DNA from 4 places in the Paenibacillus sp. FSL H3-0469 genome. Region 2 is predicted to be linked to each of the others. Evidence: riboswitches for the same ligand, from Rfam matches in the RefSeq annotation. Region 2 holds a riboswitch; each other region holds the start of a gene.
What was found. Region 2 has a riboswitch for cyclic di-AMP ahead of NSS83_RS19950 (3D domain-containing protein). Riboswitches for the same ligand answer to the same signal wherever they lie in the genome.

Region 1 (3,207 bases), 3.5 Mb from region 2:
CAGAACGGCCTCCCTGGCAGCGCTATCGGTGTATCATCAGAACCAGGAAGCGTTCTGGAAATACTTCGATGCGATCTATGCCAACCAGGGGAATGAAGACAAGGAGTGGGCTACGCCCGACTTCATGGTGAGTCTCGCCAAGCAGCTGGAGCTGCCGGTGGATTATGACCTGCTGCGCAAGGATATTGATGACCGCACCTATGCGAAGGAACTGGACCGGGATATTCAGCTTGGCTCCGATACGGGCGTAACGAATACGCCATCCTTGTACGTGAACGGCATCAAGGTGAACGAGCCCTTCAATATGGAGGCGATTGACGCCCAGATTCAGGCAGCAACAGCAGCAGCGGGAGCAGGGGCCGCCCAATGACCGCCTTCTCTGCCTTCTGCCGGCGTAATTGTCTCTACTTGGCCTGGTTCGTCTGTGTGGTAGCTGTAGCGGGCAGCCTGTATCTCAGTGAGGTCCTGCATTACGAGCCGTGCAAGCTGTGCTGGTTCCAGCGGATCTTCATGTACCCGCAGTTGTTCCTGCTGGGGATCGCCACCTACCGGGCGGACAAGCGGATCATTCCTTATGTGCTTCCTCTTAGTCTGATCGGCGGCTGCATCTCTATTTATCATTATGCAGAGCAGAAAATTCCGGCGCTCAGCAAGGTGCTTCCCTGCACCATTGGCGTACCGTGCAACAAGGATTATCTGAATTGGTTCGGATTTGTAACGGTCCCTCTGCTTGCACTTATAGCCTTTGCCTTAATCTCCATTCTGCTCTGGACAGGACGCAAAGAGGAGCCTGCAGAGTAAGTAGCTGACGGGCAGAAGGAAGAGAAGAGAATGCCCTTAATTTTAGCAAAAAATATTATACAAAAACCCTGTAAAATCACGTGTTAAAGGGATAATGAAAGAGAATGAAAGATCAAGACATACCGGATGATGAATTTGGTTGTTTTGAGTGCTTTTCATTCTTTTTTCATTTGTTTCCACGCTTTACGGAAGACGCGTTGTAGCTTAATATTAGTCCTTGTGAGAAGTTGAATATGCGCTGAATTTTCCGGATGGAAAAACGGGGGAACCACACTTTGGCCAAGGCCAAAAGGGGTGAATCGGAGCGGGCCGCCAGGGCCTGTAACCGTAGGGCTACCACAGTCCGAATCCGCCAGCTAACCTCGTAAGCCAGCAGTGGGATAATGACCATGCACTCTAAGGCATGCGGATCATTTCCGTATGCTTATTTTGGTGCCTGCATTTATGAAATCCACTTATGAAAACAGCGCAGGGAAACCCGTTTCAACTTAACCAAGAGAGGAACTGTTACTACAATGGTAAGCAAGGTAAAACGACTATTGATCGGGCGTCCGATGAAGTCGAACGAACTCGATCATGAAAAGTTATCCAAGGTGAAAGCACTGGCTGTCCTGTCTTCTGATGCGCTCTCGTCTGTAGCCTACGGAACAGAACAAATTCTAATCGTACTGGTGGCCGCCGGGTTCACCGCCATCTGGTACTCATTGCCAATTGCATTAGCCGTATTGGGCCTGCTGGCTATTCTGATTTTATCCTACCGGCAGACGATCTTCGCTTATCCCCAGGGCGGGGGCGCGTACATTGTCGCCAAAAGCAATCTGGGGGTGCATACCGGCTTATTGGCCGGCGGCTCTCTGCTGGTGGATTACATTCTGACGGTGGCGGTAAGCGCCTCGGCGGGGACGGATGCGATCACTTCAGCTTTTCCAAATCTGCATAATCATAGTGTCCTCATAGCGGTATCTGTTATCTTGCTCTTAACGATTGTTAACCTGCGCGGGGTGACCGAATCGGCTTCGTTCATCGCTATCCCGGTCTATCTGTTCGTCGTCTCCATCTTCGTGCTGATTATCGCAGGGATCTTCAAATATGTAACCGGCGGGGCTCATGCCCAGGTTCCTGAGATTGGCTCGGCGGTGTCGAACGTGAGTATGTTTCTGCTGCTGAAGGCATTCAGCTCCGGCTGTTCGGCTCTGACCGGGGTTGAGGCTGTCTCCAATGCCATTCCAAACTTCAAAGCGCCGGCGGAGAAAAATGCAGCCAAAACGCTGATGCTCATGGGCCTCATTCTCGGGGTGATGTTCACAGGCATTACGCTGCTCGCTTACTGGTACGGCATCATGCCTGATGAGAAGGCTACCGTGGTCTCACAGATTACCGAGTCTACCTTCGGCCGGGGCGGGCTGTACTTCTTCATTCAGGGGATTACGGCGGTTATCCTGTTCCTGGCAGCCAATACGGCATACTCAGCCTTCCCGCTGCTGGCGTTCATGTTCGCCAAAGACAAATATCTGCCCCATGCCTTCATGGTGCGCGGCGACCGGCTCGGCTTCTCCAACGGTATTATTTTCCTCGGCGTCATGTCGGCAGTGCTGGTAGCGGCGTTTCACGGGAATACAGAAGGACTTATTCCATTATATGCAGTAGGGGTATTCATTCCGTTCACGCTATCGCAGCTTGGCATGATGGTCCAATGGTACAGAACGAAGCCGCAAGGCTGGCAGAGCAAGTTCGCCGTGAATACGGTCGGGATGCTAACTACATTAACGATCACCATGATCTTCATCATCACCAAATTCTCCAGCGTGTGGATGGCTTTCATCTTCCTGCCGGTCGTCATTATCGTGTTCCACCGGATTCACCGCCATTATATGAATATTGCCGATCAGCTGCGAATCTGTCCGGCAACAGATAAGCCTTGTATCAAAGGAAGCACCGTAGTCGTTCCTGTCGCCGGTGTGACCCGCGCTGTACTGCATTCGATCAGCTATGCGAAGTCTTTGACCGATAATGTGGTCGCTGTATATGTAGGCTTCGATGAAGAAGAGATTCACAAGATGGAGCAAAAGTGGGAGGAGTGGAACCCCGGAGTTCGCCTGATCGTCCTGCGCTCCCGTTACCGCAGTATTATCCGCCCGCTGGTGAAGTTCATCGATACAGTAGAGTGGAAGACCTCTTCAACGGATCATATTACTGTCCTGATTCCGCAATTCGTGACCAAGCATTGGTGGCAGGCAGTGCTGCATAATCAGACCAGCTTGTTCATCCGCTCTTATTTAATGAATCAGAAGGACATTGTCATCGCCACGGTTCCTTTCCATTTGCATAAATAATATAGAGGATTATAGGAAGACGGCTGTTTCTGCTTATTGCGGAGGCGGCCGTTTTGCCGTTACTATAAGTTAT
Region 2 (3,207 bases):
GCTGGCATCCCCAGGATGCCATCACGATGAAGGACGGAGACCTGGAATGGATCGCTTCCTTATGCGCTCATCCCAAGGTGGTTGCCATCGGTGAGATCGGGCTGGATTACTACTGGGACACCTCTCCTAAGGATGTACAGCATGAAGTATTCCGCAAGCAGATCGGGCTGGCCCGTGAGCTGAAGATGCCGATCTGTATTCATAACCGCGATGCTCATGAAGATGTGATCCGCATCCTCCGCGAGGAGAAGGCGGGCGAGGTTGGCGGTGTAATGCACTCCTTCTCCGGCAGCTGGGAAAGTGCCAAGATGTGTCTTGATTTGGGCTTCCATCTTTCTTTTGGAGGACCGGTTACGTTCAAGAATGCACGGGTGCCTAAAGAGGTGCTTGCCCAGACTCCGCTGGACCGGCTGTTGATCGAAACCGACTCCCCTTATCTGACTCCGCACCCCTTCCGGGGCAAGCGAAATGAGACCGCTCATGTGAGGCTGGTAGCGGAGGCGGCCGCGGCAATAAAAGGGATTGAATTACAGGAATTGGCGGAAATTACGTATGCGAACGCACTGGAACGATTTGGTATACTCTGAAAACGGGAGTAAATGCGGTGAAAAATGAAGTATAGCGGATATATTAAACTTTTATAACGGAAAAACGGTCGATTATTACAATATTTTAATCATTTTTTTACGTAAACGTGGTTGAATCGTCCTTTACAACATGTATCAAAACAGGATATCATCTTTTCAGTGCAGTGAGCTGTTGTAACTGTGACAGTCACTAATTTCATGGATCGTCTCGCTGAGTCTCCGGATATGGAGAATGGGGGAACCAATAATGCTCTGCCGCATGAACGTAGTACAAATGCAGAATTGCCGCAGGCATTGTTTGATTTCTTTACGTGGTCTTGGGGTGAATTTGAGGGCAACCGCCGTGAGCGGGTGACCTGAGATAGGGCGTCTCTCTTATGTCCGAACCCGACAGCTAACCCCGTAAGCGCAAGTAAGAGAGGAAACCTCGTGCATAAGCATTCCGACGTATTCGATACCGGGAAGCCACGAAAGAGTCCTCTATGAACTCTTTTTTAGGCTTCTTTTGTTTTGAATAATGAGAATGCTCCCGGCATACTGTTATATAACAGATCTCCGGAGTAACTATGCCGAGCAGGCGATCCATGAGCAGGAAACGCTGAAGCAAGTGCGGGCGTATCCTGTTGCAAACTCAAACCTAGTTTCGTCAGAAGTGATACAGTCTACCTTGATATAACTTGGACGACGGGGCTATGTAAGGAGGATGGAAAGAGTGGGCGTATTCCAACCAGAGGTATCCCATGATTCGCAATCATCCAGCAGGTCTTTCGCATTACGGTTGAAGCAAGTAAATCCCCGCGTAGTTTTACTTGCCGGTGTGGCATCGATTGTTATCGCACTGTTAATACTGCTGTACGTACACGGTCAGAGCAAGAAAGAAATTACTCTAGTAATAGACGGACAGGTACAGACACTGGAGACGCGGGAAACGCTGTTCAGTGATGTGCTGGCTAAGGAACAGATTTCGCTGCAGGCGCATGATGAATTATCTATTGGCCTTAGTGATGAAATAAAAGACGGCGACCGTATCGTGATTAACACTGCGCAAAAGTTCGCTCTTACCGTAGACGGAAAGACCGAGACGTTATTTACGACCGAGGATACCATTGGTCAGGCCATCGGCAAGCTGGGCTACAGCCTCGAAGGCTTAGACAAGATTTACCCTTCGCTAGAAACCGCAGTATCTGCAGACATGGAAATCAAAATTGTCCGGATTAACAAGCATGTGGTTCAACGGACAACTAATTTGCCTTTCCGGGTCATTAAGACAGCAGACCCCTCATTGACTAAGGGAACCGTAAGAGTAGCGCAGGCAGGTAAGCCTGGCGTAATGATCCAGCACATCGAGAAGATCTATCAAGATGGCGAGCTGGCATCCATGCGCATGATCGGCAAGGAAGTACAGACGGTTACCAAGGACAAAGTCATTGCCATTGGAACCAAGCCGCTTCCTAAGCCCGTTGTAGTTACTGCCAAAGTCTCCAAACCTGTAACAACCTCCAAGTCATCTAAAGCCAGCGCAAAGGCCAGCAATGTTACCAGTAAGGCTGGTGTGGATTTTGAGTACAAAAGAATGATCAAAAACGTATCCATGACTGCGTATTCGTCGCAGGAACCGGGTATTGGAACACGTACTGCCTCCGGCACACGCGTAACGGAAGGCCGCACTATAGCTGTAGATCCTAGTGTTATACCAATTGGCTGGTGGGTGTACATTGAAGGATTAGGGTTTCGCCGAGCAGAGGATACCGGCGGTGCCATCAAAGGCAACAAGGTGGATGTCTATTACGATTCACTGAGTCATGCCCGTAATTTCGGCCGCAAGTCGCGCACACTTTATGTGATCGGACCTGTGAAGCCGGAGCTGAACTAAACGTAATGCCTTTTGCAAATTAGCGGTTAATACGATATAGTGAGGGAAGCACTTACGGAATTTTTGAGAGCTGCCGCTCATCACTTATACATTCTTTAGCCAAAAAGAAGGGGAGCGAATCCTCTTCTTTTTGCGTTCTGGAGTAAGGAGTAAAAATATTTATGATTAAAGAGCTAATTGTAGTTGAAGGGAAAAGCGATACCGTTGCCGTTAAGCGGGCGGTAGAGGCCGATACGATTGAAACCGGGGGTTCGGCAGTGGATAGCAGGGTCATTGCCAAGATCAGGCTGGCCATGGAGCGCCGGGGTGTAATCATTCTTACCGACCCGGATCATGCCGGAGAGCGAATCCGCAAAATTGTTGCGGCCAAGGTGCCGGGCTGCAAGCATGCCTTCATCCCGGAGAAGGATGCCACCCGCAAAGGCGATATCGGAATAGAGAATGCTTCGCCTGAAGCTATCCGCCATGCGCTGGAGCACGTACATACCTCCTTCGAGGGGGCACCGGCTATCATCGGGCTGGATGAGCTTATGACCGCAGGTCTAATGGTGCATCCCCGGGCGGCTGAGCGCAGAATGCAGCTTGGCAATCTGCTCGGTATCGGTTATTGCAATGGCAAGCAGCTGTACAAACGTCTGGCGATGTTCGGCATTACCCGCGAAGAATTCGCGCAAGCCCTCGCCCAAATTGATCAGGGAGGCATCACTTCATGAGCGGTATCGACAATATCTCGTCCCCAACAAGAAC
Region 3 (3,207 bases), 3.6 Mb from region 2:
TGATCGGTCTCGGCTCAAGCTTTATGGTGCTGTATTCCTTAATCAAGATGTTCAGGCTGGCCTTCTGGGGAAATGAACCTGAGAGAGAACTGCCTGCTGTGAACCTGAAGAGAGCTTCTGCTGTCGCCGCTGCACTGCTTGTGCTTGTCATTGCAATGGGTATTGGAGCAGATGCTCTATATGCCTATGTAGCACAGGCCGGAGAGGTTCTGGCTTCACCTGCGGAATACATTCAAGCCATACTGAAGGAGTAGATATAATGGCTCTACAATTCTTGTTTAATCTGTTAGTTGCTTTATTGTGGATGGCAATCAATAATAGCAGCTCCGGCGCCACTTTTCTTATCGGGTTTCTGCTCGGCATAGGGATGCTGCTGTTATTCAGAAGATCCAAGCCTCAGGCCCGGCCATTTTATTTAAAACGCCTATGGTCCATATTCAAGCTGCTGCTGATCTTTATCCGCGAATTGACCATCTCGAACTTTGTGGTAATTTATCATATTCTTCGTCCGAAGCTGGCGATCCGCCCTGGAATATTCGCCTATGAGACGGCGTTAACCTCAGCCTGGGAAGTTACACTGTTGTCTTGTCTAATATGTCTGACTCCTGGCACGCTGACCCTTGATGTGTCGAGGGATGGGAAGACCCTATTTATTCATGCCATTGACATCAAAGATGCTGAGGAAATGGTGAAGCAGATCCGGGGTAATTTCGAACAAGTGATCATGGAGGTGACCCGCTGATGGTCTCCGTACTATTAACTACCGCATTGATCATTCTGGGAATGGCCATACTCGCGTGCCTGTTCCGGCTTCTGAAAGGACCTACCCGTTCGGATAGGGTGGCCGCCCTAGATACGATAGGCATTCATGTACTGGCTATGATTACTGTCATTAGTATGCTGCTGGATACCCGCAATTTTCTTGAGGTAATTCTGGTTATAGGTATTCTGACGTTTATTGGAACCACTGCACTCGCAAGGTATATCGAACGTGGGGTTGTTGTGGAAGAAGGAGGGGAACTGCATGACAGGTGAGTTGTTTAGCTCGATTCTAGTGGTGCTGGGCGCCATTTTTTGCGGCATCAGTGCCTTTGGCCTGATCCGGCTGCCCGATGTCTATCTGCGTTCACATGCGGCCACCAAAAGCGCAACGTTCGGGGTGTTATGTTTACTGGGCGGCGGCTTCCTTTACTTTTGGTTCAAAGATGGAGAGATCAGTGTCAAGCTGCTGCTGGCGATTCTTTTTGTATTCATCACTTCGCCGGTCGCAGGCCATCTAAATGGCCGGGCGGCCTACCGTTCGGGCGTTCCCTTGTGGAAAAACAGCGTACAGGATGATCTGCTGACCCATAAGGAAAGAAGTAAGGAGCAATCTGAGAAATGATATTTGCCGCTGAATTCCTGTAAAGGAAACGGGGGAACCAAAAGTTCCGGGGTGAATCTCGAGAATATCGAGTAGGGCTACTCAGGTCCGAATCCGTCAGCTAACCCCGTAAGCGTTCATGAGAGGGGAATCCTGCAGTGCCTATTGTTGATGTCAACGGAACAACCTTGTATTATGAGATATCGGGTAGCGGTCTGCCCATCGTTTTTATCCATGATTATTCGACCTCCCACCATCTTTTTGAACCACAGGCGGAATATTTCAGTAAGCGCGCGAAAGTAATTGTCTATGATCTAAGAGGAAACGGGCTGTCAGGGAAGATGAATGTTGAGATTGGCCGGATCGTAGACACTCAAGTTGAGGATCTAAAGGCATTATTAGATAAGCTGGATGTAGAAAAGATTGTAATTGTAGCCTGCTCCAGTGGAGCTATACTTGCCCAGAAGTTCGCCTATCTATTCCCTGAGCGGGTGATTACCATGATTTTGGTGGATAGTTATTTTCAAGGTGATTACTCTGCTAGCGGAAGTAAGTTGAAAGAAGCGTTGCAGTTCTGTGCCTGGATTTCTCATTATCTCCCTGCTGAAATGTTTATCAAGCCTTTACGTATCACCTATCACAGGTGGCTCTTGGCTTACCATATCTTGAGAAAAGAGCTTATGCATAAACGGACGACAGAATGGATTAAGCAACGCATGGCGTTGAAGTATTCGGACGGTTACGGGTTTGCGCTGCGGCTGCAAATTCCGGTGCTGATCGTGTCAGGTAATCACAATGAGCGGGTGTTAGAGCAAGTTAAAAAAACAGCGGCTAAGTATCCCAAAGCTCATTTAGCGATCATCGAGAATGCCATGTATCCTAGTCACCTATGTCAACCGCAATTATTTAACCGGCTTTTGCTCGATTATCTAAAGGATCAACAGTGTTTTCAACAAGAGCTACCTGGCTGATACTCTCACTGGACACACACCCTTGAAGGTGACGCAGCGCTGTTTATTTACGAAAAGAATCATTACAGGAGCCAGTGATATGTTTACAAAAAGGTACCTTTGGTTTACTCGAAAACTCAGTCTAACCTCATCAAGAATTATTCTTTTAGGTTTTGCTGTAACCATCATTCTGGGGACAATTATGTTGTCCTTACCGGTATCTTCATCCACCGGAACTAGTGTGGGATGGCTAAATGCATTGTTTACCTCAACTTCAGCTGTGTGTGTCACTGGATTGGTGGTGCTGGATACAGGAACCGACTTTTCCAACTTTGGACAAATCATTATCCTGCTCCTCATTCAAATCGGAGGATTAGGATTCATGACGTTCAGTGTTCTAATTGCCGTAATTCTGGGGAAGAAGATTGGGCTGAAGGAGCGTTTACTCATCCAGCAATCTTCGAACTCCATTGAAACACAAGGGGTCGTCCGGCTATCACTAAGCATTGTACTAATCTCATTTATCTTCGAAACTCTTGGGGCATTGTTGTTGACCATCCGGTGGGCGAATGACCTGGGTGTTGCCAAAGCCCTATATTATGGAATTTTCCATTCCATCTCGGCCTTTAATAACGCAGGTTTTTCATTATGGTCGGATAGTCTGAGCCGGTATGTTGGTGATCCGTTAGTCAATATTGTCATTTCATTTTTATTTATCATTGGTGGAATTGGATTTATTGTGATTCTGGATCTATACCGCAAGAGAAGCTGGAAGGCTCTGTCTTTTCACACAAAAATCGTGCTAATCACTTCAGGAGTGCTTTGTTTTGCAGGGTTTCTGGTCATATTTGTCTTTGAGCTTTTTAATACCAGAACATTTGGTACACTCACATG
Region 4 (3,207 bases), 2.4 Mb from region 2:
CTTGTTCTGCTGCAATTCGTACGCCAGATCCGCTTGCGCCTTCTTCACCTCGGTCTCCAGCTTGAAATCCGCCTGCTTAATATTCAGCTCCTTCTCGAACAGGGATTCCTTCGCACGGGCGGCGGTTCCCGCTTCTATGGTCGCCTGATGGGCATTGGCTTTGGCAATGGAGGATTCCTTCTCCGCTTCGGCCTGCTTGATCTGAATGTCGCGTTCGGCTTCGGCCTTGGCAATACTGGCGTCGCGGCGGATACGCTCAATCTCGGGCACCCCCATATTGTCGATGTACCCTTTGTCGTCGGTAATCTTCTTGATGGTGAAGCTGACCACCTCCAGCCCCATTTTGTCGAGATCCTCTGAGCAGGTCTCCCGCATCTTGCTGTTGATTTCGTCTGGGGTCTTGAGTATGGATTCTACACTGAGCTGGCCGATGAGGCCGCGCAGATGACCCTCCACCGAATGCAAAATAATCGTCTCACGGTCCTCTTCCGGCCGGTCAATGAACTGTTCACTGGCAGTGAGAATCGCGGTTGGATCGCTTTTAATCTTAATTTGGGCGACTGCCTCCAGGTTCAGCTTGATGCCTTGACGAGAGAACATGGCCTGCGCCGGGATAACATCGAAGCTCATCAGCATCATGGAGATGGTTTTATTGTTCTGAAAGCCGGGGATGACGAACGTCCCGCCGCCCTGAACCACTCTTTTGCCGCCGAGACCGTATACGATCATGGCCTGATTGGGCGGAACCTTTTTATACGCGGTCACAATACTGGTTAACGCCAGCAGAATCACTACAACAATAGCTCCGGTTACATATAAAATTAACATTTGCTCCGACACTCCCCGTTAGTTATGTTCCATTTCCCGTTCGAACAGAGTGACCGCTGCGATCCCCTTATCCGTCTTCACAATAATCACCCGGTCGCCCCGCAGCAGCTGCTGGCCGGATTCCGCCCGCACGCCGATGGAGCGCATGGTCCCGTGCAGCACATACTTCATCTCTCCCACAGCCCCATCCGCTGCGGCGATGCTGATATACCCGAGCTGGCCGGCCGGATCATAATCCAGTTCACTCATACTGCTGTCATACCGGGTCATCACCCGTGCCAGCACGGTGTAGAGCAGAATGCCCGGCAGCAGGGCAATCAAAGTACAGACCAGCACTACGGCAAGCAATTGCATCCCGCTGTAATTGACAAGCATATACCCCGTGCCGCCCCAGACGGTGACAAACACCATCAACGGAAGAATCGGCAGGAAGCCCGGTCCACCCGCATCCCCGCCCCCGACATGCAGGTGGCCTGCCAGACCATGTCCATGAATGCTGCCGCTGAGGATAAGCAGGAGGCCCACCCAGAAGCAGACGATAAATACAGTAACGATGGTAACCCCTCCTTTCAATGTAATGTGATGATGCATTAGCTGACTATTTGGGTGATGCGGAAACAGACTAATGTGGTACATACAAGACTAATTCGTATTTAAATTGACTAATTAATGTTGTTATATGATTTAATTGTGCTTCTCTCCGTCACTATTTCCTTTAATTTTCACTTTAGGCTGCTTGGTTAGTAGGGGCTGAGACGCAACTTGGCATTGCCGGGATTCAGGTGCACTTGTGCTCTTCATTTGCTCGTTTAGCCAACATTGCCGGGATTCAGGTGCACTTGTGCTCTTCATCCTCCCACTTTCCTCTGCATTTGAGGGATTAATCCCTCTCATTTCCACCTCCAGCCCATTTTCAGCGCAATCTGAGGGATTAATCCCTCTCATTTCCGCATCCAGCCCATTTTCAGCGCAATTAGTGGGATTTATCCCTCTCCTGCACAACAAAAAGACCACAGCAGCAGGGCTCTCCGTGGTCGGTTAATCGATCATGGCGCTCATCCTCTCTCTTCGAGGCTTACGGGGTTAGCTGACGGATTCGGACAGCGAGATTGCCCTACCTCACCAGAGCCATAGTAGCACGCTGGCAAGGATTCACCCCGGGTACTCAGCAGCCCATCCTTAAGCCGCCTGCACCAGTTGGTTCCCCCGTTCCCGTTACGGAATTCAGCCATTTCAAGAACAGTGTCATTTCATTCGGTTGTTGATTGAATCTTACGCCTGCAGCCATTTAATGTAAAACCTCACGGATGACAAAAGAAGCCAAAATTGCTGTCCCTTCGCGAATGAAGGCGCATTCTTCAGCTCTGCTCTTATCCGCCCGGGGATTTGCTCGCGCTATCGTCTGTTTACACCAACATTACTCATCCTCTCACTTACTCACCTACTCACTTACTCACCTAGTCATCTACTCATCTACTCATCTACTCACCTACTCACCTACTCACCTACTCACCTACTCACCTACTCACCTACTCACCTACTCATCTACTCATCTACTCATCTACTCATCTACTCACCTACTCATCTACTCACCTACTCATCTACTCACCTACTCATCTACGTACCTACGCACTTACTCGCCTACTCCACCATTTCTCATTATCCTCACAATGACTTCCTCCTAACTCATCCCTCATCCCCCACCTTTTTTCTCCAGCTCATTATTACAAATTTAAAACATTCACACTTCCGTCACTCGATGCTCATTGTGCAATCTTTCCCTTTGAGCAATAATAGAATCTATAGATTCTATAGCGCCTTTAACTTTTGAAGAAAGGAGGAACGTTGAAATTTGAATTCGAAACTGAATTTGCGGGACAAAAAAAAGGAAGCCACCTCCTACGCCTTAGCCGTAGCGGCCTTCGAGCTTGCGCTTGAGCATGGCATGGACGGCTTCATTGTCGACGATGTTGTTCAGAAGGCCGGGTATTCCCGGCGGACTTTTGCGAATTACTTCTCCTGTAAAGAAGAGGCAGTCGCTGCCTACTTCATTGGCATTATTGCTGTCCAAGAGAAAGAGGAAGAAAATAACCCGCTGGCTGCTCTGCCGCCCGATGCTACACCGCTCGATGCCCTGTACAATCTGCTGAAGCTGCAATTCACCTCGGAGTTCCTGCATAAGCTGCGGCAGTTCGTCTCTTTGGCGAATCAGTATCCGTCTCTGGAGCCTTACATTCTCAATGTCTTTCGGCATTTGCAGATCACCGCCCAGGACACGCTGGAGCAGTTCACCCGTGGACGGTATGCCGATGGATATACCCACCTGCTGGTAGGTGCCGTCTATGGGGCCTTCGTGCCTATCTTGGACGGACGGCTGAA

Region 1: linked by a shared signal. The riboswitch ahead of NSS83_RS04250 (APC family permease) and the one ahead of NSS83_RS19950 (3D domain-containing protein) in region 2 are both predicted to bind cyclic di-AMP.
Region 3: linked by a shared signal. The riboswitch ahead of NSS83_RS03675 (alpha/beta hydrolase) and the one ahead of NSS83_RS19950 (3D domain-containing protein) in region 2 are both predicted to bind cyclic di-AMP.
Region 4: linked by a shared signal. The riboswitch ahead of NSS83_RS09345 (hypothetical protein) and the one ahead of NSS83_RS19950 (3D domain-containing protein) in region 2 are both predicted to bind cyclic di-AMP.

Annotation. Positions count from the first base shown of each region.
Region 1 covers NZ_CP150302.1:998,337-1,001,543, reverse strand. The annotation lists gene NSS83_RS04260 (DsbA family protein) at 1-370, shown strand, start outside; gene NSS83_RS04255 (disulfide oxidoreductase) at 367-801, shown strand; cyclic di-AMP (ydaO/yuaA leader) riboswitch at 1,028-1,188, shown strand; gene NSS83_RS04250 (APC family permease) at 1,317-3,134, shown strand.
Region 2 covers NZ_CP150302.1:4,525,068-4,528,274, forward strand. The annotation lists gene NSS83_RS19945 (TatD family hydrolase) at 1-587, shown strand, start outside; cyclic di-AMP (ydaO/yuaA leader) riboswitch at 787-1,011, shown strand; gene NSS83_RS19950 (3D domain-containing protein) at 1,300-2,460, shown strand; gene rnmV (ribonuclease M5) at 2,622-3,173, shown strand; gene rsmA (16S rRNA (adenine(1518)-N(6)/adenine(1519)-N(6))-dimethyltransferase RsmA) at 3,170-3,207, shown strand, end outside.
Region 3 covers NZ_CP150302.1:881,123-884,329, forward strand. The annotation lists gene NSS83_RS03655 (Na+/H+ antiporter subunit D) at 1-254, shown strand, start outside; gene NSS83_RS03660 (Na+/H+ antiporter subunit E) at 260-742, shown strand; gene NSS83_RS03665 (Na(+)/H(+) antiporter subunit F1) at 742-1,035, shown strand; gene mnhG (monovalent cation/H(+) antiporter subunit G) at 1,025-1,384, shown strand; cyclic di-AMP (ydaO/yuaA leader) riboswitch at 1,382-1,514, shown strand; gene NSS83_RS03675 (alpha/beta hydrolase) at 1,522-2,334, shown strand; gene NSS83_RS03680 (TrkH family potassium uptake protein) at 2,414-3,207, shown strand, end outside.
Region 4 covers NZ_CP150302.1:2,111,541-2,114,747, forward strand. The annotation lists gene NSS83_RS09340 (SPFH domain-containing protein) at 1-828, opposite strand, end outside; gene NSS83_RS09345 (hypothetical protein) at 847-1,401, opposite strand; cyclic di-AMP (ydaO/yuaA leader) riboswitch at 1,886-2,068, opposite strand; gene NSS83_RS09350 (TetR/AcrR family transcriptional regulator) at 2,681-3,207, shown strand, end outside.